3 regions of the Streptomyces rishiriensis genome follow, and region 2 is predicted to be linked to each of the others. Evidence: riboswitches for the same ligand, from Rfam matches in the RefSeq annotation. Region 2 holds a riboswitch; each other region holds the start of a gene.
The links. A riboswitch is a leader RNA that binds a small molecule or an ion and turns the genes downstream of it on or off. The one in region 2 is predicted to bind cobalamin.
Positions count from the first base shown of each region.

Region 1: it holds a riboswitch for cobalamin, as region 2 does, so the genes downstream of both, QF030_RS36320 (CbtB domain-containing protein) here and QF030_RS27760 (ribonucleoside-diphosphate reductase subunit alpha) in region 2, are expected to answer to the same signal.
Region 3: it holds a riboswitch for cobalamin, as region 2 does, so the genes downstream of both, QF030_RS11605 (cobalamin biosynthesis protein) here and QF030_RS27760 (ribonucleoside-diphosphate reductase subunit alpha) in region 2, are expected to answer to the same signal.

Region 1 covers NZ_JAUSWV010000002.1:7,637,468-7,644,943, reverse strand. The annotation lists gene QF030_RS36345 (protein kinase domain-containing protein) at 1-75, opposite strand, end outside; gene msrA (peptide-methionine (S)-S-oxide reductase MsrA) at 560-1,072, opposite strand; gene QF030_RS36335 (VOC family protein) at 1,373-2,113, opposite strand; gene QF030_RS36330 (FAD-dependent oxidoreductase) at 2,123-3,211, opposite strand; gene QF030_RS36325 (CbtA family protein) at 3,538-4,299, opposite strand; gene QF030_RS36320 (CbtB domain-containing protein) at 4,324-4,545, opposite strand; cobalamin riboswitch at 4,581-4,733, opposite strand; gene QF030_RS36315 (enoyl-CoA hydratase/isomerase family protein) at 4,822-5,874, opposite strand; gene QF030_RS36310 (hypothetical protein) at 6,753-7,476, shown strand, end outside.
Region 2 covers NZ_JAUSWV010000002.1:5,652,290-5,659,765, reverse strand. The annotation lists gene QF030_RS27790 (carbohydrate ABC transporter permease) at 1-5, opposite strand, end outside; gene QF030_RS27785 (carbohydrate ABC transporter permease) at 2-988, opposite strand; gene QF030_RS27780 (extracellular solute-binding protein) at 1,108-2,388, opposite strand; gene QF030_RS27775 (GntR family transcriptional regulator) at 2,762-3,526, shown strand; gene QF030_RS27770 (DUF3311 domain-containing protein) at 3,628-3,903, shown strand; gene mctP (monocarboxylate uptake permease MctP) at 3,900-5,525, shown strand; cobalamin riboswitch at 5,703-5,838, shown strand; gene QF030_RS27760 (ribonucleoside-diphosphate reductase subunit alpha) at 5,961-7,476, shown strand, end outside.
Region 3 covers NZ_JAUSWV010000002.1:2,047,443-2,054,918, forward strand. The annotation lists gene QF030_RS11590 (class II aldolase/adducin family protein) at 26-757, opposite strand; gene QF030_RS11595 (inorganic phosphate transporter) at 1,435-2,703, shown strand; gene QF030_RS11600 (hypothetical protein) at 2,738-2,959, shown strand; cobalamin riboswitch at 3,097-3,249, shown strand; gene QF030_RS11605 (cobalamin biosynthesis protein) at 3,348-4,319, shown strand; gene QF030_RS11610 (cobyric acid synthase) at 4,316-5,824, shown strand; gene cobN (cobaltochelatase subunit CobN) at 5,821-7,476, shown strand, end outside.

The sequences.
Region 1 (7,476 bases), 2.0 Mb from region 2:
GCCGCCCGCACCGAGCCGGCCGAGCAACGGATAGCCGCCTATGGATGTCGGGTCCGAAGGCTGAAGGTTGTTCATGACGACTGTTCCCCGGGGAGTGGGCGTCAGCGCTCGCATCACGCGCTGGGCCTTGGCTTGTGTGCTGGTGAGCACCGTGGTTCGCGCCCGCAAGTATGCCGGACGGGCCGGCCCTGCGCGTCTCACCCCAACTCGACCACGTCGGGCAGCAGTTGTGCCGGGGGGATGCCCTGAACCGTCGGCCCCGCCGGTGAAAGCCCGTCACGCCCGGCAGAACGGTGGATATCCGCACGGCAACGGGAGAACGGCCGTCGGCCGCCGCCCCGTACCGCGCTTCCGATTCCCGATGACGTCGGTCCGGCAGGACGCCTGCGCGCCGCCCGCACCCCGCCCGGCGCCCGCCCTGGTGCCCCGGAGCTTCGTGTCCCCTGCCCTTTCGGACCCGGACTTCAGCCCTCGGGTCCCCGGACACGCCGACCGCGTCCTTCCGGCAGTCCGCGCGCCGAGGCCCCGGAGCGCCGCTCCGGGGCCTCGGCGGGGTGGTTCAGCCCTGGGCGCGGGCGGGGAGTCGCCAGCCCGGGCGCGGGAAGTGGCAGGTGTAGCCCTCCGGGTAACGCTCCAGGTAGTCCTGGTGCTCGGGCTCGGCCTCCCAGAAGGGGCCGACCGGCTCGACCTCGGTGACGGCCTTGCCCGGCCACAGCCCGGAGGCGTCCACGTCCGCGATGGTGTCCTCGGCGATGCGCTTCTGTTCGTCGTCCACGTAATAGATCGCCGAGCGGTAGCTGAGGCCGATGTCGTTGCCCTGGCGGTTCTTGGTGCTCGGGTCGTGGATCTGGAAGAAGAACTCCAGGATCGCGCGGAAGTCGGTCTTCTCGGGGTCGAAGAGGATCTCGATGGCCTCCGCGTGGGTGCCGTGGTTACGGTACGTCGCGTTCGGGACGTCACCGCCGGTGTATCCGACCCGCGTCGCCGTCACGCCCGGGAGCTTGCGGATCAAGTCCTGCATCCCCCAGAAGCATCCGCCCGCCAGCACGGCCCTCTGCGTCTGCGCTGCCATCTCAGCACCTTCCGTCTCTCTCGCCTCGGCCACGTGCGCTGCTCGCTCGCACACCGTCGACGTTCCAGCTTCTGTGGATACAACAGCACGTGAGAGGCCCGAACAATTCCGCGCCCGTCCAGCCGCCTCCGCCTCGGCGCCCGCCGGCGGACATCCGGCGCACATCGCCGGGACCCACGACCGGGCGGGCGCGGGCGGGCGCTGGTCTCCGCCCCCGCCCGCCCGGGGCGGCGCAGTACCGCGGCGGGTACGTCGCCCTCGTCGTGGGCCCCCTCCGCGGAGGGATCGAGCCGCTCCGGGTCAGGGCAGGGCGAGGACGCGGAACTCGTGGCCCTCGGGGTCGGTCAGGCACGTCCACGGGACATCGCCCTGGCCGAGGTCGAGGTCGGTGGCGCCGAGGGCCCGCAGCCGGGCCACGTCCGCCGCCCTGTCGTCACCGGGGTACGGCAGCAGGTCGAGATGGACGCGGTCCGGCACGGTCTTCACGTCGGGCGTGCGGAGGAACTCGAGATACGGGCCCCCGCCCTTGGCCGAGCGCAGCACGGCATGATCGTCGGTCGCCTCGTGCAGGGTCCAGTCCGTCGCCCCGCCCCAGAACCGGGCCATGGCCCGCGGATCCGCGCAGTCGACCACCACCGCGGCGATCGGCCCGGTGTCCCGGTAGACCTCCCGGGGCTCCAGCACGCAGAACTCGTTGCCCTCGGGGTCGGCGAGGACCGTCCACGGCACATCGCCCTGGCCCACGTCGGCGGGCGTCGCACCGAGGGCCCGCAGGCGCGCGACCAGTTCCGCCTGATGGGCCGCGGAGGTGGTGGCGAGGTCGAGATGCACCCGGTTCTTCGTCGTCGTCCTGGGTTCCGGGACGGGAACGACATCGACGCCGACGGCGACCGGATCCGGCCGGACGAGGCCGCCGGGGGGTCCGACGTAGGTGGTCACGCCCGGGCTGTACGCGGTCCAGCCGAGCGCCTCCGCCCAGAACCGGCCGACCGCCGAGGCGTCAAGAGCCTTGATGACCAGCTGAACGGGTCGCAGCGCCATGCCGCGATCCTATGCCGTGCGTCCCAGACGGAAGCGGGGATGCGGCTCGGCGCGACCGGTGGCCAGATCGGCGGCCATCGCGCCGATGAGCGGGGCGAACTTGGCGCCGTGCCCGGAGCACGGGGAGACGACGACGAGGGGGCCGTGGCGGTCGAGGACGAAGTCCTCGTCCGGGGTGGTGGTGTAGAGGCAGGTCGCCTCGGCGACCGGGTCCGGCTCGAGGCCCGGGAGGCGGTCGCGCACGAAGCCGCTCACCCGCGTCCGCGACGACGGGTCCACGACCCCGCTGCGGGTGCGGGCGGTGGCCGGGGTGCCGCGGTCGTGCTCGGCGACCTTGACCGCGGGGAGCGGGCCCCCGTCGCTTCCGGACGGCAGACCGTAGAGGTGCAGCGCCCCGTCCCAGACCAGGGTCGGCCACTGGACGGACGGGTCCCGCTGCCGGAAGTGGAAGACCTGCTGCTGGGTCACCCGCAGCGGTGGCAGGGCCACGGGCAGTCCGAGCTCGGGCAACCAGGCGCCGGCCGCGATCACCACTGTGTCGGCGACGATCTCACGGCCGTCGTCGGTGCTCAGGCGCGCCTTCCCGCTCCCCCGGACGTCGACGCCGGTGACCCGGGTGCCGAGGACCGCCTGCGCTCCGTGCTCGACCGCCCGCCGTACGCAGGCCCTGACGGTCTCGTCGGCGTCGACCACGCCCGCGTCCGGGTGGTGGAGCACCGGGCCCGTGACGCGGATGTACGGCCAGCGCTCGGCGGCGGCTTCCGGGCCGAGGAGTTCGTGCGGCACTCCGGCCGCGCCGAGGAGGTCGGCGATCAGCTTCGGGTCGTGCTCCTCGCCCATGTCGAGCCCGCCGGTCGTGCGCAGCAAGGGGGTCGAGCTGTCGTCCTCCAGTTCCCGCCACTGCTCGTACGCCTGCCCGGTCAGCCGTACGTAGAAGGGGTCGGCGTACGCCCGCCGGAAGATCCGCGAGCTGCCGTGCGAGCTGCCGTGCCGGTGACCGACGTCGTACGCCTCGACGAGCGTGACCTCGTGGCCCCTGCGGGCCAGTTGCCAGGCGGTGGCCGCTCCCATGAGTCCGGCGCCGACGACGACGATCACAGTCCCTCCCCGGGATCCGGCTGACGCCCGCGAGCGGAACGCGGGCCGTGTCAGCGGACTCGATCGTAACGGCGACCAGGTCCTCGCGGTCCAGGTGGAGGGGTCGGCCCGGGGCAGGTGTCGCCGCACGCCTCACGGCTCACGGCAAACCGCCGAGGGCGAGCGCGACGAGCCGGGCATCTGCCGTGCGGCGACGGCGGGTCGGATGTTCATGCCGCCGTCCTCGCGCGCCGCTCCCGCCGCTGATCCGGCGTCGGCTCGCGTACGGGGAGAGGGCCCCCGGACCATTCCGCGGGCCCTCCAGCCGGGTCGTCGTCCCGGTCACGTCACCGTGGGGCGGCCACCGGTGTGCCCGCGGTCACCGCGGCGGGCCCGGGGTGCAGCAGCCGTTCGGCCAGTTCGCCGAAGACGAGGCCGAAGCCCGCCCAGAGCGTGACCTGCAGGGCGAGCGCGGACAGCCGGAACCGCCACAGCAGGGCGGCCGGGAAGTCGCCCGGCACCTCGTTGACGGCGGGGAGGAACCCGTAGGCCAGTCCGATGACGAGCACGAAGCCGAGGACGGCTGCGACGGTCGCGTTCCAGGTGCCCAGCCTCGGCGCCAGCCGCTTGCCGAGGATCACCGCGGCGACCGCGAGCAGTACGCCGAGCACCATCATCAGGAAGTACAGGGTGGTGCGCTTGCCGATGGTGTCGGGATCGCCCACCGCGGGCGGGTTCGCCGGGTACTTCAGGAACGGCACGACGTACACGGCCAGCAGGGCGGCCCCCGACAGCAGCAGGGCCGTGGCCCGGGGGCCGAGGCGGCCCACGCGGCCGAGGGCGAAGCAGAAGGCGAGGGCGGCGATGCCGCCGAAGGCCACCCCGTAGATCAGCACGCCGGTGGCGAGACCGGCCGTGGACTGCAGGCTGCGGGAGACGAGTTCCACCTCGTGGTGCTCGTGGGCGGCTGCATGGGATTCCTCGAAGCCGATCGCGCTGTCGACGTTCGGCTCACCGAGGAAGTAGGCGACGATCAGGGCGAGCACGCCGGCGGCCAGGCCGGCGAGCATGCCCCGCACGAGCAGGTTTCGCACCGTTGCGGAGTTCATGGGTGTGCCGGGGTTCCCCTCGGGTCAGTGGCAGGGGAAGCCGAGCAGGTGGCGGGCGTCGTGCACCCACTCGTGAACGTCCTCGCCGGAGACGACGGCGGTGGCGCCTTGCTCCGCGCCGACGAAGTACAGCAGGACCAGCATCAGCACGCCGAAGAAGACTGCCCAGGGGGCGATGTCCTTCAGCGGCAACTTGGCAGGTACGACGGGCGTGCTGGTAGTCGGCTGGGCGACATGCTGCGCCATGGCGGAACCTCCTCTGGGAGTTCGCGTCCCATCTCGGTGGTGCACATGACGACGGCCACGGGTCTGACTCGCGATGCCCCCTTTCGGGGTGCACCGTCCACAGTGGCGCGACCGTGCCGGGTTCTCACCGGCTTCCGTCTCGCCGTCGTCGATATCAGAGCGACGGTACCGCGTGGCGGGTCCCTGGCCAATACCGCCCCAACCGGCGTGATCGCCCTCTCCGCGGCTCGGTGACCCGGATCACCGTGCCGGTCCCGCTCGACCCACGTCGTGGGATCAGGGGCCGGCGAGGCCGAGTTCACGCTCGCCGAGCGGGGCGAAGAAGCGCTCCACGTCGGCCGCCGTGACCTCGGCGAGGGTGGCCGGCGACCAACGGGGTTCGCGGTCCTTGTCGATGACCTGGGCGCGGATGCCCTCGACCAGGTCATGTGTGCTCAGGGCTGCGCAGGAGACGCGGTACTCCTGTTCCAGCACCCGTTCCAGCGAGCCGATCCGCCGGGCACGGCGCAGGGCGGCGAGCGTGACCTTGAGCGCCGTGGGCGACTTGGCCAGCAGGGTCTCCGCGGCCTCCTTGGCCGCCGGGCCGCCGTGGGCGAACAGCCGTCGGACGATCTCCTCGACGGTGTCGGCCGCGTAGCAGGCGTCGATCCACCCCCGGTGGCCGGACAACTCGCCCTGCGGCAAGGGCCGTACATGACGGTCCAGGGCTTCCCGTACGGGCCGGTCCGTGAGGTCGTCGACGAACCGCCGGAGCGAGACGGACGGCATGTAGTGGTCGGCGAGCCCGCACGACACGGCGTCCCCCGCCCCGATCTGCGCACCCGTCAGGGCGAGATGGGTGCCCAGTTCGCCCGGGGCACGGGCGAGCAGGTAGGTGCCGCCGACGTCCGGCACGAAGCCGATGCCCGTCTCGGGCATCGCGACCCTCGACCGCTCGGTGACGATCCGGACGCTGCCGTGCGCGGAGACGCCGACCCCGCCGCCCATCACGATGCCGTCCATCAGGGCGACGTAGGGCTTGGGAAAGCGGGCGATGCGGGCGTTGAGGTGGTACTCGTCGCGCCAGAAACGGGCCGAGGCGGCGCCGTCGGCGTCGCGGGCGTCGTCGTGGACGGCGCGGATGTCGCCGCCCGCACACAGACCGCGCTCCCCCGCTCCGGAGATGACGACGACCTCGACGGCCGGGTCGCGCTCCCAGACCCTCAGCGCGTCGTCCATGCGGCGCACCATCGCGTGGTTCAGGGCGTTGATGGCCCTCGGCCGGTCGAGCGTGATGTGGGCGGCCCTGCCGGTGGTGTGCAGCAGCACGGGTTCCCCGATGTCGTTCATACCGATGCCTCCGTCGGGCCGCGGGTCACGATGACGCGCATGATGTCGTTGCTTCCTTCCGGGATCCGGGCAGCCCCTTCGACCGCGTCGTCCCCGCCTACATTCTCGACAAGGCCCTGGACAGCGAGGACGGCGAGGTGCGCCGGGCCGCCCCGGACACCGTGCTGCTCACGCTCGCCCGCCGGGGGAGCGACGACCTGCCGGTCGGGAAGGACCTCCGGTTCCACCGCAACCGGTCCGGCTGCCGCGCGGCGGCCCGCTCGGCGTCCCCCGCGGGAGAAACGGGCCGGTCGCGCACGGGGGCGACGAGCCGCGCGATCACGATGGAGGGAAGCGGCGGCCACGCCACGATCGCCGGCAGCCGGACGCGCCATGCCCCCTGCGCTCGCCGCCTTGCCCGCCCGGCTCGCCCGCCTTGCCCGCCCGGCTCGCCCGGCTCGCCCGGCTCGGGAAACACTGCGCGGCGGTGACGCCGAGAGGCCGCGTCGCCGGCCGGCCGACGCGGACAGGGCTCGCCCCGACGCGGATGGTGGGCGAGCCCTGTCCACCGGCTCCGATTCTCGGGTCCCCGAGCCGGACGGCCCACGCGTGCGCAGGCACCGGCCGTGGTGAACGGCGCACACCCCGTACGAGTGGCGCACACCCCCGGCGCGCAGCGCCGGCCCCACGGGCCGGATCCGCACGCGTGACCCGTGCCGTGCCGGGGAAGGCACACCCCGGCGGGGCGCCCGCGGGTGCCCGCGCCACCGACCCGCTTGATCGCACACCCCCCGCGGCGAGTGATACTGGCCTTCGCCCGTCGTCGCCACGTCGTCACCGCCCTCACGAATGGACTCACACACATCTCCGCGACCGTTCCGCCCACGACGCCCTCCACGGTGTGGCAGACCCGTGGCCGCCACACCGGCCCCACCGCTCCGGACGTCCTGCGCAAACACCTCCAGGCACTCAGGGACGCCGAGACCGTCCAGGACTTCGCCGAGCTGCCCGACAGCGACACCCCCGAGGGCGAGACGGCCTTCGAGGCCCGCTGGCTCGTCGAGGGGGAGGTGACCGTCCGTGCCCGGCTGAGGCTCGCCGAGTGGTCGGGACAGGGCCAGGAGTGGACGCTGACGGCGGAGGCGGAGCGGCCGTGGGACCAGCGGTGGCCCTCGCCCGCCGGGATGTTCTGGTCCTGGGAGCCCGACGCCCTGTGGGGCAACGAGACGGTCACCGGTGAACGGTTCCTCGCCGCCAACCCGCTCCCCGGGGACGAGAAGGAACTGCGGCGCGCGCTCCGGGCCGCCCTGCGGGACACCTGGACCGTCCACCTCGTCGTGCACGAGGCCATGACGCCCGACGAGCGGGGCCGGCAGTCCCTGGTCCGGCTCCTGCCGCCCGGCCTGCACCACCGGGTCGTCGAGCACCGCGCGGCCCCGCACCAGCTGCGCACCGTGAACTGGGCCCTCAAGGAGTCCGGGGTGGAGGTGCCGCGCGGCGGGGCCCTGGTCCTTCCCGGCGCCCCCGCTCCGGCCGACTACGACGCCGCCGACTACGCGGTGCGCAGCGTGTTCCTCGACGGCACGCATCCCACCGAGCTGCTGGACGCGGTACGGCGCTTCG
Region 2 (7,476 bases):
CTCATTCGACCTCTCCGATCTTCAGCATCTGGCGCATGTAGACGGCGACCACCCCGAGCAGCAGCAGCACGGTGATCAGGGCGATCGCCGAGCCCTGGCCGTAGTCGTTGACGACGAAGGCGCGGTCGTAGGAGTACGTCGTCAGGATCTGGAACTCGGCTTCCGGGTGTCCGTTGCGCATGACGAAGACCTGGGGGAACACGCCCATGTCCCAGATGACCGACAGGGTCGTGAGCATCACGATGATCGGTTTGAGGATGGGCAGGGTGACGTACCGGAAGACGCCCCAGGCGCCCGCGCCGTCGAGGCGGGCGGCCTCCTCCAGTTCGGCCGGGACCTGGGTGAGGCCGGCGCTGAGGGTGATGACCACGAAGGGCACGGCGCCCCAGACGACGAGGAGCATGATGACCGCCAGCCCCTGCGGTCCGCTGGCGAACCAGTTGTGGCCGATCAGGTCGACGCCCGGCAGCCTGCTCAGGACCGCGTTGAGGATGCCGTAGTCCGCGTCGAACAGCCACTTGAAGACGGTGGTGGCGACGATGACCGGCATGCCCCAGCTGGCCACGAGCGCGATGTTGACGAGGGTCTTCACCCAGCCGGAGACCCGCTGCAGGAGCAGTGCGATCAGCATGCCGACGACCATCGTGAAGATCACGCAGCCGGCCGCGAAGACGACCGTGCGGAAGACGACCTGCCAGAACTCGCCGTCGTCCAGCACGCCCGTGAAGTTGTCGAACCCGACCGACTCGGCCGGCTGGAAGCCCCACAGCTGGGACTGCCCGAACTTCTGGAAGGAGAGGGTGACCAGGCGGACCAGCGGATAGCCCATCACCAGGGCGAGGACCAGCAGGCAGGGGGCGAGGAGCAGCCAGGGGGTGGTGGCCCCGCCGGCCCTCCGGCCGCCGCGTGGTCTCGGCACCACGGGTGGTGGTGGCGGTGACTGCCGCGTCGGCGGCACTTTGGCAGTGGTCGTGTCTGCGGCACTCATCCGCGCGCTCCTCAGCGGTCCCTCGGGTCGTACGAAGGCGAAGCCCCGTACGGGTCGTACGGGAGGCAGGGCCCCGCCCCGATGAAGCCCTCCGGGGTCGTCGGGGCCCTGCCCTCAGGTCACTTGTTGTTGATGACCTTGTCGATCGCGGCGTCCGCGTCCTTCGCGGCGGCCTCGACCGTCTTCTTGCCGGTGCCGATGCTCTGGAGCATGGTCTGGAGCACCTGGGCCTTCTCGACCTGGCCCCAGCCGGGCGCCATCGGGACGAACCAGTTGGACTCGGCGGCGGTGGCGGGCACCGCGGTGGCCGGATCGTTCTTGAGGGTCGCGAGGTCGGTCTTGTTGTTGGGCAGGTTGCCCTTGGCCATCAGGCCCTTCTGACCGGCGGGACCGGTGAACGCGTTGATCCACTCGGCGGCGAGGGCCTGTGCGTGCGACTTCACCGGGACGGCGAGGTCGGAGCCGCCCAGGAAGACGGGGAGGTTCTTCCCGGACGGACCGGGCATCACGAAGTTCTCGAGGTTGTCCTTGAGCTTGCCGGTCTTGTCGTTCTTCGGGTCGGCGGAGGTCGCGCCCTCCCAGGCCGCGCCGAAGATCATGCCCGACTTGCCCTGGCCGTAGACGATGTAACGGTCGGACTCGTCCTTGGTCTTGTCGCCGTGCATGTACTTGTCGACGACCGACTTGAACTCGTTGAGCCCCTTGACGGACTCGGGCGAGGAGAGGTTGGCCTTCCACTGGCCGCCCTCCTCCTTGGCGATCGAGCCGCCGGCGTCGTAGACGAAGGACATGGCCGCGTACCAGTCGCGGGTGGGCTGGTACCAGGAGGAGAACTTGTCGCCCTCCTTCTTCTGGACCTTGTCCAGGGCGGCGGTCAGCTCGGCGTACGTCTTCGGCGTGGCCTTGACGCCCGCCGAGGCGAAGACGTCCTTGCGCCAGTTGCCGACGCGGCCGCCGGCGTAGTACGGCACGCCGTAGGTCTTGCCGTCGTAGGTCACCGAGGCCTTGAGGCCGTCGAGCCAGGCGGAGGAGTTGTCGAACTTGGCGGTGTCGAGAGGCGCGAAGGCTCCCTTGACCATGTAACCGAGCATCTCGGTGTTGCCCATCTCGACGACGTCGGGGGCCTTGTCGGTGGCGAGAACCGCGTCGAGCTTGGCGTTCTTGTCCGGCCAGCCGTAGTACTCGTGGTTGATCTTGACGCCGGGGTGCGCCTTCTGCACCGCCGCGTCGGCGGCCTTCACCAGCTCGGGCCAGTTGTTCTGCGCGTCGACGGTGAGCCAGACCGTCAGTTCCTTGGCCTCGGTGCCCTTCGAGTCCCCGCTGCCACCGTCGTCCCCGCACGCCGCGATGGAGACCATCATGCCCGCGATACCGATCGCGGCTATCAGCTTGCGCTTCACGCCATCCTCCTCAGGGATGCCACACCCCCCGCCCACGGGCCGGGACCTCGATCTGGACCAATGGTGTAGACCAGTGCGCAGAGCTTGGCTCAGACCAATAAGCCTGTCAAGGGTGGCCGAACCCCCTCCGAACAGCCGTTATGGGACCTACATATGCAGGAACCTTTAAGTAAGAAGCCCTAGAAAACCCGGGCTCCGGAGGGCACCGCTCCGGTAGACCATTTGCCCTGGTGGACTAGACCAGCAAAGGTTGCGACGGTATACAGAGGGATCACGGAACGGTGGAGCAGCATCCCCGCGTCCGTGCCACGATGTGAGCCGCGGCCGACGGCGTGTCGGCCATTTCGGCACCCCGCAGCCGGGAAGGCAGGCCATGAGCACCGACGTCAGCAGTGCGGAGAACGAGGGTGGGGCGACCGTCCGTACCGCGCGTGTGCCCAAGTACTACCGCCTGAAGAAACATCTGCTCGACATCACGGAGACACAGTCTCCGGGCACCCCGGTCCCGCCGGAACGCACCCTGGCGGCCGAGTTCGACACCTCGCGCACGACCGTCCGCCAGGCACTCCAGGAACTCGTCGTCGAGGGCCGCCTCGAGCGCATCCAGGGCAAGGGCACCTTCGTCGCCAAGCCCAAGGTGTCCCAGGCACTCCAACTCACCTCGTACACCGAGGACATGCGCGCCCAGGGCCTCGAACCGACTTCGCAGCTCCTGGACATCGGCTACATCACCGCCGACGACCGCCTCGCCGGTCTGCTCGACATAACGGCCGGCGTCCGGGTGCTGCGCATCGAGCGCCTGCGCATGGCCAACGGCGAACCGATGGCCATCGAGACGACCCATCTGTCGGCGAAGCGCTTCCCGGCCCTGCGCAGGTCGCTGGTCAAGTACGCCTCGCTGTACACCGCCCTCGCCGAGGTCTACGATGTCCGGCTCGCCGAGGCCGAGGAGACCATCGAGACCTCGCTGGCCACCCCGCGTGAGGCGGGCCTGCTGGGCACCGACGTCGGCCTGCCGATGCTGATGCTCTCCCGGCACTCGCTGGACCAGGAGGGCCGGCCCGTGGAGTGGGTGCGGTCGGTGTACCGGGGCGACCGGTACAAGTTCGTGGCACGGCTGAAGCGGCCCACCGGGTAGAGGGTTCGTGGAGGGTCTTCCGCTCGGCTTATCCGTCACTTACATTGCCTGCTCATTACATCTGTGATCAAGGCGATCAGAGTGAGGGGACGGAGCCGCCGATGTCCGACGAAGCAACGAGGGAACCGGTGGTGACGCCTGCGCGCGTCGCCATCGCCCTCTGTCTGATCGCGCCCTTCGTGGCGATGCTGTGGGTGGGTTCGTACGCGAAGGTGGATCCCGCGTTCATCGGGATCCCCTTCTTCTACTGGTACCAGATGCTGTGGGTGCCCCTCTCCGCCGCACTCACCGTGACCGCCTACAAGCTGTGGCAGCGTGACCAGCGCGGCCGCGCGAAGCCCTCCTCCGCTTCCGCGAAGGGTGGTGCGTCGGAATGAAGGACGGCGTGAACGGCGTCGCGCTCGCCGTCTTCATCTTCTTCTTCCTGGCCGTCACGGTCATGGGCTTCCTGGCCGCGCGCTGGCGCAAGGCCGAGAACGACAGCCTCGACGAATGGGGCCTCGGCGGCCGGTCCTTCGGCACCTGGGTCACCTGGTTCCTGCTCGGCGGCGACCTCTACACCGCGTACACCTTCGTCGCCGTGCCCGCGGCGATCTACGCGGCGGGCGCGGCCGGCTTCTTCGCGGTGCCGTACACGATCCTCGTCTACCCGCTGATCTTCACCTTCCTGCCCCGCCTGTGGTCGGTGTCCCACAAGCACGGCTATGTGACGACCTCGGACTTCGTGCGCGGCCGGTTCGGCTCGAAGGGGCTCTCGCTCGCGGTCGCCGTCACCGGCATCCTGGCGACGATGCCGTACATCGCGCTCCAACTGGTCGGCATCCAGGCCGTGCTCGACGTGATGGGCGTCGGCGGCGGCGAGGACACCAACTGGTTCGTGAAGGACCTGCCGCTGCTGATCGCGTTCGGCGTGCTGGCCGCCTACACCTACTCCTCGGGCCTGCGGGCGCCCGCGCTGATCGCGTTCGTGAAGGACACGCTGATCTACATCGTCATCGCGGTGGCGATCATCTACATCCCGATCAAGCTCGGCGGCTTCGACGACATCTTCGCCAAGGCGGGCGAGGCGTTCAGCCAGACCAACCCGGCGACGGGCAAGCCGCGCGGCGCGCTGGCACCGGCCGAACCCGGTCAGTGGACGTACGCCACGCTGGCGCTGGGCTCGGCGCTGGCGCTGTTCATGTATCCGCACTCCATCACGGCGACGCTGTCGTCCCGCAGCCGTGAGGTGATCCGCCGCAACACCACGATCCTGCCGCTGTACTCCCTGATGCTGGGCCTGCTGGCGCTGCTGGGCTTCATGGCGATCGCGGCCGGGGTCAAGGTCACCAACGGTCAGCTGGCGATCCCGCAGCTGTTCGAGGACATGTTCCCGTCCTGGTTCGCGGGTGTGGCGTTCGCGGCGATCGGCATCGGCGCGCTCGTGCCCGCGGCCATCATGTCGATCGCGGCCGCGAACCTCTTCACCCGCAACATCTACAAGGACTTCATCAAGCCGGACGCGACGCCCGCGCAGGAGACGAAGGTCTCCAAGCTGGTCTCGCTCCTGGTCAAGGTGGGCGCCCTGGTCTTCGTCCTCACCATGGACAAGACGGTCGCCATCAACTTCCAGCTGCTGGGCGGCATCTGGATCCTCCAGACCTTCCCGGCCCTGGTCGGCGGCCTCTTCACCCGCTGGTTCCACCGCTGGGCCCTGCTCGCCGGCTGGGCGGTCGGCATGATCTACGGCACCGTCGCCGCGTACGGCGTCGCGTCCCCGACCCAGAAGCACTTCGGCGGCTCGTCGAAGGAGATCCCGGGCATCGGCGAGATCGGCTACATCGGTCTCACGGCGTTCCTGATCAACGTCGTCGTCACCGTGGTGCTGACCTTCGTCCTGAAGGCTGCCAAGGCCCCCGACGGCATCGACGAGACGAAGCCGGAGGACTACACGGCGGACGCCGGCGACCCGGGCGTGGCGGTGGAGCTGCCCCCGGCGACGGCGGGCGCCGGTCACTAGCCAGGTCGTCGAGCACCGCGTCCGGCGGGCCGTCGGAGGAATCCGGCGGCCCGCCGTCGTGTGCCCGGTGGACATTTCCCGGCATGGACGACATCGCTCCGTCCGCGCGACAGTTGACGCTCTGAAACCACCCCGACACAACATCTGGGGGTGGCGTGACGAGTGAGCACAAGATGTATGCTCATGCTCGCTGTCGCCGCAGGGGAATCCGGTGCGAATCCGGAACTGTCCCGCAACGGTGTACTCGCGTGCATCCATACCCATATGCGCACGCCTGTTCAGTCCGAGGTCCTGCCGACAGCGCGCCCGGCCGTCCGGTCCGGGTGCCCTGACGTCCGGGTCTCGTGGAATGGGCCGGTGGACGCGACGCCCCCGCGCTCGCGAGCTGCCCCCTGCCCTCCGCAAGGCCCGTCGCCGAGCGAGGGAGTGCCCCACGTGACCATCGCGCCAGCCGATCCGGTTTCCGTCACCGAGCTGGAGACCGACGGTCCCGGTACCGCGTTGCTGCGGACCCTGACCGAGCTGACCGCCGACCTGCCCGACGCCGACCCCGGCCGGGTCGCGGCCGCCGCCCTGCGCGGCCGGTCCGCCCGGGCCGACGAGGCGGAGCTGCGCGAGCTGGCCACGGAGGGGGCCGCGGGCCTCATCTCCGAGGACCCCGCCTACTCGAAGCTGGCCGCCCGGCTGCTGACGATCAGCATCGCCGCGGAGGCCGCCTCCCAGGGCGTCACGTCGTTCACCGGATCGGTCGCCGTCGGCCACCGCGAGGGCCTGATCGCCGACCGCACCGCCGAGTTCGTGCGGATCCACGCGGTCCGCCTCGACGCGCTGATCGACGAGGGCGCCGACGACCGCTTCGGCTACTTCGGGCTCCGTACCCTGCACAGCCGCTACCTGCTGCGCCACCCGATCACCCGCAAGGTCGTCGAGACACCCCAGCACTTCCTGCTGCGCGTGGCCGCCGGTCTCGCCGAGGACGACACGTCCCGTTCGGTGGACGAGGTCGCCGCGCTCTACGGGCTGATGAGCCGGCTGGACTACCTCCCGTCCTCCCCCACGCTCTTCAACTCCGGCACCCGGCATCCCCAGATGTCGTCCTGCTATCTCCTGGACTCCCCGCTGGACGAGCTGGACTCGATCTACGACCGCTACCACCAGGTGGCCAGGCTGTCGAAGCACGCGGGCGGCATCGGACTGTCGTACTCCCGTATCCGCAGCCGCGGTTCGCTGATCCGCGGCACCAACGGGCACTCCAACGGCATCGTGCCGTTCCTGAAGACGCTCGACGCCTCGGTCGCCGCGGTGAACCAGGGCGGCCGGCGCAAGGGGGCGGCCGCGGTCTACCTGGAGACCTGGCACTCCGACATCGAGGAGTTCCTGGAGCTGCGGGACAACACCGGTGAGGACGCCCGCCGGACGCACAACCTGAACCTCGCGCACTGGATCCCGGACGAGTTCATGCGCCGGGTCAACGCCGACGCCCCCTGGTCGCTGTTCTCCCCCGCCGACGTGCCCGAGCTCGTCGACCTGTGGGGCGAGGAGTTCGACGCGGCCTACCGCAGGGCGGAGGCGGCCGGTCTCGCCAGGAAGACCATCCCCGCCCGTGACCTCTACGGCCGCATGATGCGTACCCTCGCGCAGACCGGCAACGGCTGGATGACCTTCAAGGACGCGGCCAACCGCACCGCCAACCAGACGGCCGAGCCGGGTCACGTCGTGCACTCCTCCAACCTCTGCACGGAGATCCTGGAGGTCACGGACGACGGCGAGACGGCGGTCTGCAACCTCGGATCGGTGAACCTCGGAGCCTTCGTCGACACGACGGCCGGCACCATCGACTGGGAGCGGCTGGACGAGGCCGTCCGTACGGCCGTCACCTTCCTCGACCGGGTCGTCGACATCAACTTCTACCCGACCGAGCAGGCGGGCCGCTCCAACGCCCGGTGGCGTC
Region 3 (7,476 bases), 3.6 Mb from region 2:
GTGCGGCGGAGGAGGGGACGGCGGGTCAGTCCCGCTGGCCGTATCCGCGCAGCCGCTCGCCCGCCTCCGTGACCTGTTCCTCCGTCAGGAGCGTGGGTTCCAGGCCGGGTACGGACGAGGCGGTCAGCCACAGGCGGCACATCCACTCCAGTTGGGCCGTACGGTCGTAGGCCTGGTCGAGGGTGGCGCCGTAGGTGAGGGTGCCGTGGTTCCCGAGGAGGCAGCCACTGCGGTCTACGAGGGCGCGGAGCATGTTCTCGGCCAACTCCTCGGTGCCGTACGTCGCGTAGGGGGCGACCCGGACGGGTCCGCCGAGCGCGCCCGCCATGTAGTGGACGTGGGGAAGCTCGGTGACGAGGGTCGAGACGGCGGTCGCGTGCACGGCGTGGGTGTGGACGACCGCCCCGGCGTCCGTGGTGCGGTAGACGGCGAGGTGCATGGGCAGCTCGCTCGTCGGGCGCAGGGTGCCGAGCACCTGCCGGCCGGTGAGGTCGACGCCCGTCACGTCGTCCGGGGTGAGCCGCTCGTAGGGTACGCCCGACGGTGTGACGAGCACGGTGTCGCCGACGCGTACGGAGACGTTGCCGGAGGTGCCGACGACCAGTCCGTCGGTCACGGTGCGGCGGGCCGCCGTCACGAGCGCCTCCCAGGCCCGCGCCTCCTCGAGGACCGCGTGCCTCCCCCGCCCCTGTGTCACGTCCCGCACGCCGCTCCGGCGCCCCCGGGCGTCTCCCTGCTCGCGTCGCTGCTCAGCCATGCCGCGATCCTGCCAGCAGGCATCGCGGGCCGCCGCCGGGCGCGGGCACTGTGGCCGGAAGCCGCGCCTCCCCCGGCCTGCGGACGGCTGACCTCCGGACGGCTTCGCGCCCGCCGTCGTCGACGGGAACAGGGAGCGCGGCCCGGGCGGGCCGCGTGTTTCGTACACGATCGCGGCGGCCGGGCGCCGACGGCCGGACCGTGCCGCCCGCCCTCGACGTCGCGTACGACTCCCACGACCGGGGCCTCGGTGCTCAGGCCCGATGGGGATCCGGACGCGTCGCTGAAGCAGGGCTTCGGCGACGCGGGGCACCCACCTCATCGGCCGTCGCGGCGGCGGCCGGATTGCGCCGCCGGTCACGCCCCGTGGACTGCCCGCTACCGGCCGTGGAGCGTCGGCGACTGCGGTCCGGACGGCCCACCGGAGCCCTCCGGCAGGGCGCGGCCCGCGGCGGCCCGCCGGGTGACGAAGATCTCTTTCACGGCTCCGGGACGCGGTTGCCGGGGCCCGCCGAGGACGGGCGGCCGTACGGCGCCCGCCCCCCGCCCCGACGCCTCGACGGGTCACCGCCCCGACTCGCGTGGACAGACACCCGGAAGCCCTTCTCAGTTCATCTTCCGTTCACCCGGATTGCTTACGGTCAACGCGCCAATGACTTCGAACGATTGCCTGGGTAAATGGAAAACTTCTCGCTGATCCTCGCGATTGTGGTAGTAACCGCACTCGCGTTCGATTTCACGAACGGTTTTCACGACACCGCCAACGCGATGGCCACCACCATCTCGACCGGTGCGCTCAAGCCCAAGGTCGCGGTGGCCATGTCCGCCGCGCTCAACCTTGTGGGCGCTTTCCTCTCGGTGGAGGTCGCCAACACGATCTCCAAGGGTCTCGTCGACGAGACCGGCATCCGTCCCGAGGTCATCTTCGCCGCCCTGGTCGGCGCGATCCTCTGGAACCTCCTGACCTGGCTGGTGGGCCTGCCGTCCAGTTCCTCGCACGCCCTGATGGGCGGCCTGATCGGCGCCACCATCGCCTCGGCCGGCATGGGCGCGGTGCACGGTGACGCCCTGGTGACCAAGGTGCTGATCCCGGCGATCGCCGCGCCGATCGTCGCCGGCGTCGCGGCGATGCTCGCGACCCGCCTCTCCTACACCCTCGGCAAGAAGGCCGACGGCAAGGCTGCGGCCAAGGGCTACCGCGCGGGCCAGATCGCCTCGGCCGGCCTGGTCTCCCTCGCCCACGGCACCAACGACGCGCAGAAGACGATGGGCATCATCACCCTGGCCCTGGTGGCCGGCGGTGCCGTGGCCCCCGACTCCGACCCGCCCACCTGGGTCATCCTCTCCGCCGGCCTGGCCATCGCGCTCGGCACCTACCTCGGCGGCTGGCGCATCATCCGCACCATGGGCAAGGGCCTGACCGACCTCCAGCCGCAGCAGGGCTTCGCCGCCCAGACCAGCGCGGCCACGGTCATCCTGGCCTCCTCGCACCTCGGCTTCTCCCTCTCCACCACCCACTCGGTCTCGGGTGCGGTGATGGGCGCCGGACTGGGCCGCAAGGGCGGTGTGGTCCGCTGGTCGACGGCGACCCGGATGTTCGTCGCATGGGGCCTGACGCTCCCGGCCGCGGCCCTGGTGGGCGCGCTCGCCGAGTCGGTCACCGGCCTGGGCGACTGGGGTACGGCCCTCGTCGCGGTCTTCCTGATCGCCTCCAGCGCGGCCATCTGGAAGGTCTCCCGGCGCGAGGTCGTCGACGCCTCGAACGTCAACGCGTCCGAGGAGCCCGCGGGCGTCGTCACGACGGCGATCGCCGCGGTCACCCCGCCGCCCACGGTCGCCCTGGCCGACAACCTCACCGCCGGTCTCACCACGGACCTGACGGCCACGATCCCCGCCCCGGCCGCGGAGCCCGCGACCCCCGCCGCTCCTCCGGCCGCGGCCGTCTGAGCCCGCGCACCCGGTACGAAGGAAGAGAAGCAGCATGAAGATCGACTGGGCAGCCCTGGGTTCCGTCTTCGGCGTCAGCCTCGTGGTCACCGTGGGCCTCGTCGCCCTGTTCACCCTCGGCATCATGGGCCTGTCGCGGCAGGAGCGCGCGTCGGCGCAGGGCGGCTCGGCCACCCTCGCGGTGACCGGCGCGTACGCGTGCTTCGCGGCCTGCGCGGCAGCGGTGGCGTACGGCATCTCACTGATCGTCGCCTGACGCACCATCCACACACGCACCACCCGAACGCCCCTGGGGTGCGGGACGGATCGCCGTCCCGCACCCCAGGGGTGTCGGTGGCTCCGCCGTCGGTCCCTGTGTGGGGTTCTGCACACTCCAGCCTCGCAGGTCAACAGCAAGTTGACGGCTCCAGCGGGTCGTGGTGGACTGCCCGAGCCATGTACGACGGCAGAAGAGGAAGCCGGTGTGAATCCGGCGCGGTCCCGCCACTGTCACCGGGGTAGTAACCCCCGGGAGCCAGGAACTCTCGCCGCCGGTCTCGTCGAACCAGGGCGTGGACACCCTGAGTGAGGACATATCGCCATGCTCGCTCGGCCGTTGAGGTACCGCACCGGTTCACTGCCCGGCCCCACGGCCGGCTGAGCCGATGCGTGCCGATCGCCTCTACGCGTACGGCGCCGCCACCGGCCTTCTGGGCGACCTGCTGCTCGGCGATCCGCGCCGAGGGCATCCGGTCGCCGCGTTCGGACGCGCCGCCGGTGCCGTCGAGCGGCTGCTGTGGCGGGACCACCGGGGACGCGGCGCCCTCCACGCCGTCGTGTGCGCCGGCGGGGCCGTGGCCCTGGGAGCCGCCGCCGAACAGGCCGTACGCCGTTCACCCGCGGCCACCGTCGCGTTGGTCTCCGCCGCCACCTGGGCCGTTGTCGGGGGCAGTTCGCTGGTCCGGGAGGCCCGGGCCGTCGGGCGGGCCCTCGAAGCGGGGGACGTCGAGGCCGCCCGGGAGCGGCTGCCGCATCTGTGCGGGCGGGACCCGCAGGCGCTGGACGCCGACGGGATCGCCCGGGCCGTCGTGGAGTCGGTCGCCGAGAACACCTCCGACGCCGTCGTGGGCGCGCTGGTGTGGGGGGCGGTGGGCGGGGTGCCGGGCCTGGTCGGGTTCCGGGCCGTCAACACCCTGGACGCCATGGTCGGTCACCGGTCGCCGAGGTATCTGCGCTACGGCTGGGCCGCCGCCCGCCTCGACGACGTCGCCGGATGGCCGGGAGCCCGGCTGACCGCCGTGCTCGCCGCCGTCGCGGGGGACGATCCGCGGGGCGCCGTGCGCGCCTGGCGGGCCGACGCCCGCCGCCATCCGAGCCCCAACGCCGGTCCGGTGGAAGCCTCTTTCGCGGGCGCGCTCGGGGTGCGGCTGGGCGGGACCCTGTCGTACGGCGGACGGGTCGAGCACCGCCCCGTGCTGAACGGCGCGGCCGGGCGGCCCGTCGCCGTCCGGGACATCGAACGTGCCGCGCGGCTCTCCCGCCGCGTCGGTCTGCTCGCGCTCGGCGTGACCGTCGCCGCGCGCATCGCCGCCACGCGCGTCGTCGCGAGGAACCAGCCGAAGGGGCGTACGACATGAGCGGGGGTCTCCTCGTCGCCGGCACCACCTCCGACGCCGGCAAGAGCGTCGTCACCGCCGGGATCTGCCGGTGGCTGGTGCGCCAGGGGGTGAAGGTCGCGCCCTTCAAGGCGCAGAACATGTCCCTCAACTCGTTCGTGACGACCGAGGGCGCCGAGATCGGGCGGGCGCAGGCCATGCAGGCCCAGGCCTGCCGGGTGGAGCCGACCGCGCTGATGAATCCGGTGCTGCTCAAGCCGGGCGGCGAGCAGAGCAGCCAGGTCGTGCTGCTCGGCAAGCCGGTGGGCGAGATGACCGCCCGTGGCTATCACGGGGGGCGGCAGCAGAAACTCCTCGGAACCGTTCTCGACTGCCTCGCCGAGTTGCGGGGCACGTATGACGCGGTGATCTGTGAGGGGGCGGGCAGTCCGGCCGAGATCAATCTGCGGCGGACCGACATCGTGAACATGGGGATCGCGCGGGGCGCGCGGCTGCCCGTGCTCGTCGTCGGCGACATCGACCGCGGGGGCGTCTTCGCCTCCTTCTTCGGCACCGTCGCCCTGCTCTCGCCCGAGGACCAGGAACTGGTCGCCGGGTTCCTGGTCAACAAGTTCCGGGGGGACGTCTCCCTGCTGGAGCCGGGCCTGGAGATGCTGCACGGGCTCACCGGGCGGCGGAGTTACGGCGTGCTGCCGTTCCGGCACGGGCTGGGGATCGACGAGGAGGACGGGCTGAGGGTCTCGCTGCGCGGGACCGTGCGGGAGTCGAACACCGCCCCGCCCGTCGGCGAGGACGTGCTGCGCGTCGCCGTCTGCGCGATCCCGCTCATGTCCAACTTCACGGACGTGGACGCGCTGGCCGCCGAACCCGGAGTCGTCGTGCGGTTCGTGGACCGCCCCGAGGAACTGGCCGACGCCGACCTGGTGGTGATCCCCGGGACCCGGGGGACCGTGCGCGCCCTGGAGTGGCTCCGCGAGCGGGGGCTGGCCGAGGCGATCCTGCGCAGGGCCGCCGAACAGCGGCCCGTCCTCGGCATCTGCGGCGGCTTCCAGATCCTCGGCGAGCACATCGAGGACAAGGTCGAGAGCCGGCGCGGGCGGGTCGAAGGGCTCGGGATCCTGCCCGTGCGGGTGCGGTTCGCCCGCGAGAAGACCCTCACCCGGCCCGTCGGCGAAGCCCTCGGCGAGCGGGTCGAGGGGTACGAGATCCATCACGGGGTCGCCGAAGTCCTGGGCGGGGAGGCCTTTCTGGACGGATGCCGGGTCGGCGGCGTCTGGGGCACCCACTGGCACGGCTCGCTGGAGTCGGACGGATTCCGGCGGGCCTTCCTGCGCGAGGTGGCGGCCGCCGCGGGCCGTCGCTTCGTGCCCGCCGCCGACACCTCGTTCGCCGGGCTGCGCGAGGAGCAGCTCGACCGGCTCGGCGACCTGATCGAACAGCACGCGGACACCGACGCGCTCTGGCGGCTCATCGAGTCGGGCGCGCCGCAAGGACTGCCTTTCATTCCACCGGGAGCGCCCGCATGAGCACAGTGTTGTTGTTGTCGACCGCCGACACCGATCTGCTGGCGGCCCGGGCCGCCGCCGGCGTCTCGTACCGGATCGGCAACCCGACCCGGGTGGATGTCGAGCAGGAGCTTCCCGGGCTGCTGGACGGCGCGGACATCGCCGTCGTACGCCTGCTCGGCGGCAAGCGGGCCTGGGAGGACGGGCTCGCCGCGCTCGCGGCGTCGGGGGTGCCGACCGTGCTGCTGGGCGGCGAGGCCGTGCCCGACGCGGAGCTGATGGCCGAGTCGTCGGCGCCCGCCGGTGTGGTGGCGGAGGCGCTGCGCTACCTCGTCGAGGGCGGGCCGGCCAACCTGACCGAGCTGGCCCGGTTCCTCTCCGACACGGTGCTGCTGACCGGTGAGGGGTTCGTGGAGCCGCAGAAGATGCCCGAGTTCGGCGTCCACGGCGAGCGCGCCCTCGTCGAGGGGCGGCCGACCGTCGGGGTGCTCTTCTACCGGGCGCACGAACTGAGCGGGAACACCGCCTTCGTGGACACGCTGTGCGACGCCGTCGAGGCACGCGGCGCCAACGCCCTGCCCGTGTACTGCGGTTCGCTGCGCGGGGCGGACCCGGGGCTGTACGAGATCCTCGGCCGGGCCGACACCCTCGTCGCCACCGTCCTCGCCGCCGGCGGTACGCACGCCTCCGAGGCCTCGGCGGGCGGGGACGAGGAGGCCTGGGACATCGGCGCGCTCGCCGACCTCGACGTCCCCGTGCTGCAAGGACTCTGCCTCACCTCGTCGAAGAGCGCCTGGGAGGAGTCCGACGCCGCGCTCTCCCCCATGGACGCGGCGATGCAGGTCGCCATCCCGGAGTTCGACGGGCGGATCATCACCGTCCCCTTCTCCTTCAAGGAGCAGGGCCCGGACGACGTGCCCGTGTACATCGCCGACCCCGAGCGGGCCGGACGCGTCGCCGGAATCGCCGTGCGGCACGCCCGGTTGCGGCACAAGCCGAACAGCGAGAAGAAGCTCGCGCTCGTCTTCACCGCCTACCCGACCAAGCACTCGCGGGTCGGCAACGCGGTCGGTCTCGACACCCCCGCCTCGGCCGTCCGCGTCCTCGACGCGCTGCGGGACGCCGGGTACGGCGTCCAGGGACATCCGGACAACGGCGACGAGCTGATCCACCGGCTCATCAACGCCGGTGGCCACGACGTCGAATGGCTCACCGAGGAGCAGCTGGCCGCCGCGCCGGCCCGGGTCCCGCTGGCCGACTACCGGGCATGGTTCGACAAGCTCGACCGCAAGTTGCGCGACGCCATGCTGGAGGCGTGGGGCGAGCCGCCGGGCTCGCTGTACGTCGACGGGGACGACATCGTGCTGGCCTCCCTCGAGTTCGGGAACGTCGTCGTGATGATCCAGCCGCCGCGCGGCTTCGGCGAGAACCCGATCGCGATCTACCACGACCCCGACATGCCGCCTTCGCACCACTACATGGCGGCCTACCGGTGGCTGGAGAACAGTTTCGGCGCCGACGCGATCGTCCACATGGGCAAGCACGGCACGATGGAGTGGCTGCCGGGCAAGGGGCTCGGGCTGAGCGGGGGCTGTGCCCCGGACGCCGTCCTGGGCGACCTGCCGCTCGTCTACCCCTTCATCGTCAACGACCCCGGTGAGGGGACCCAGGCC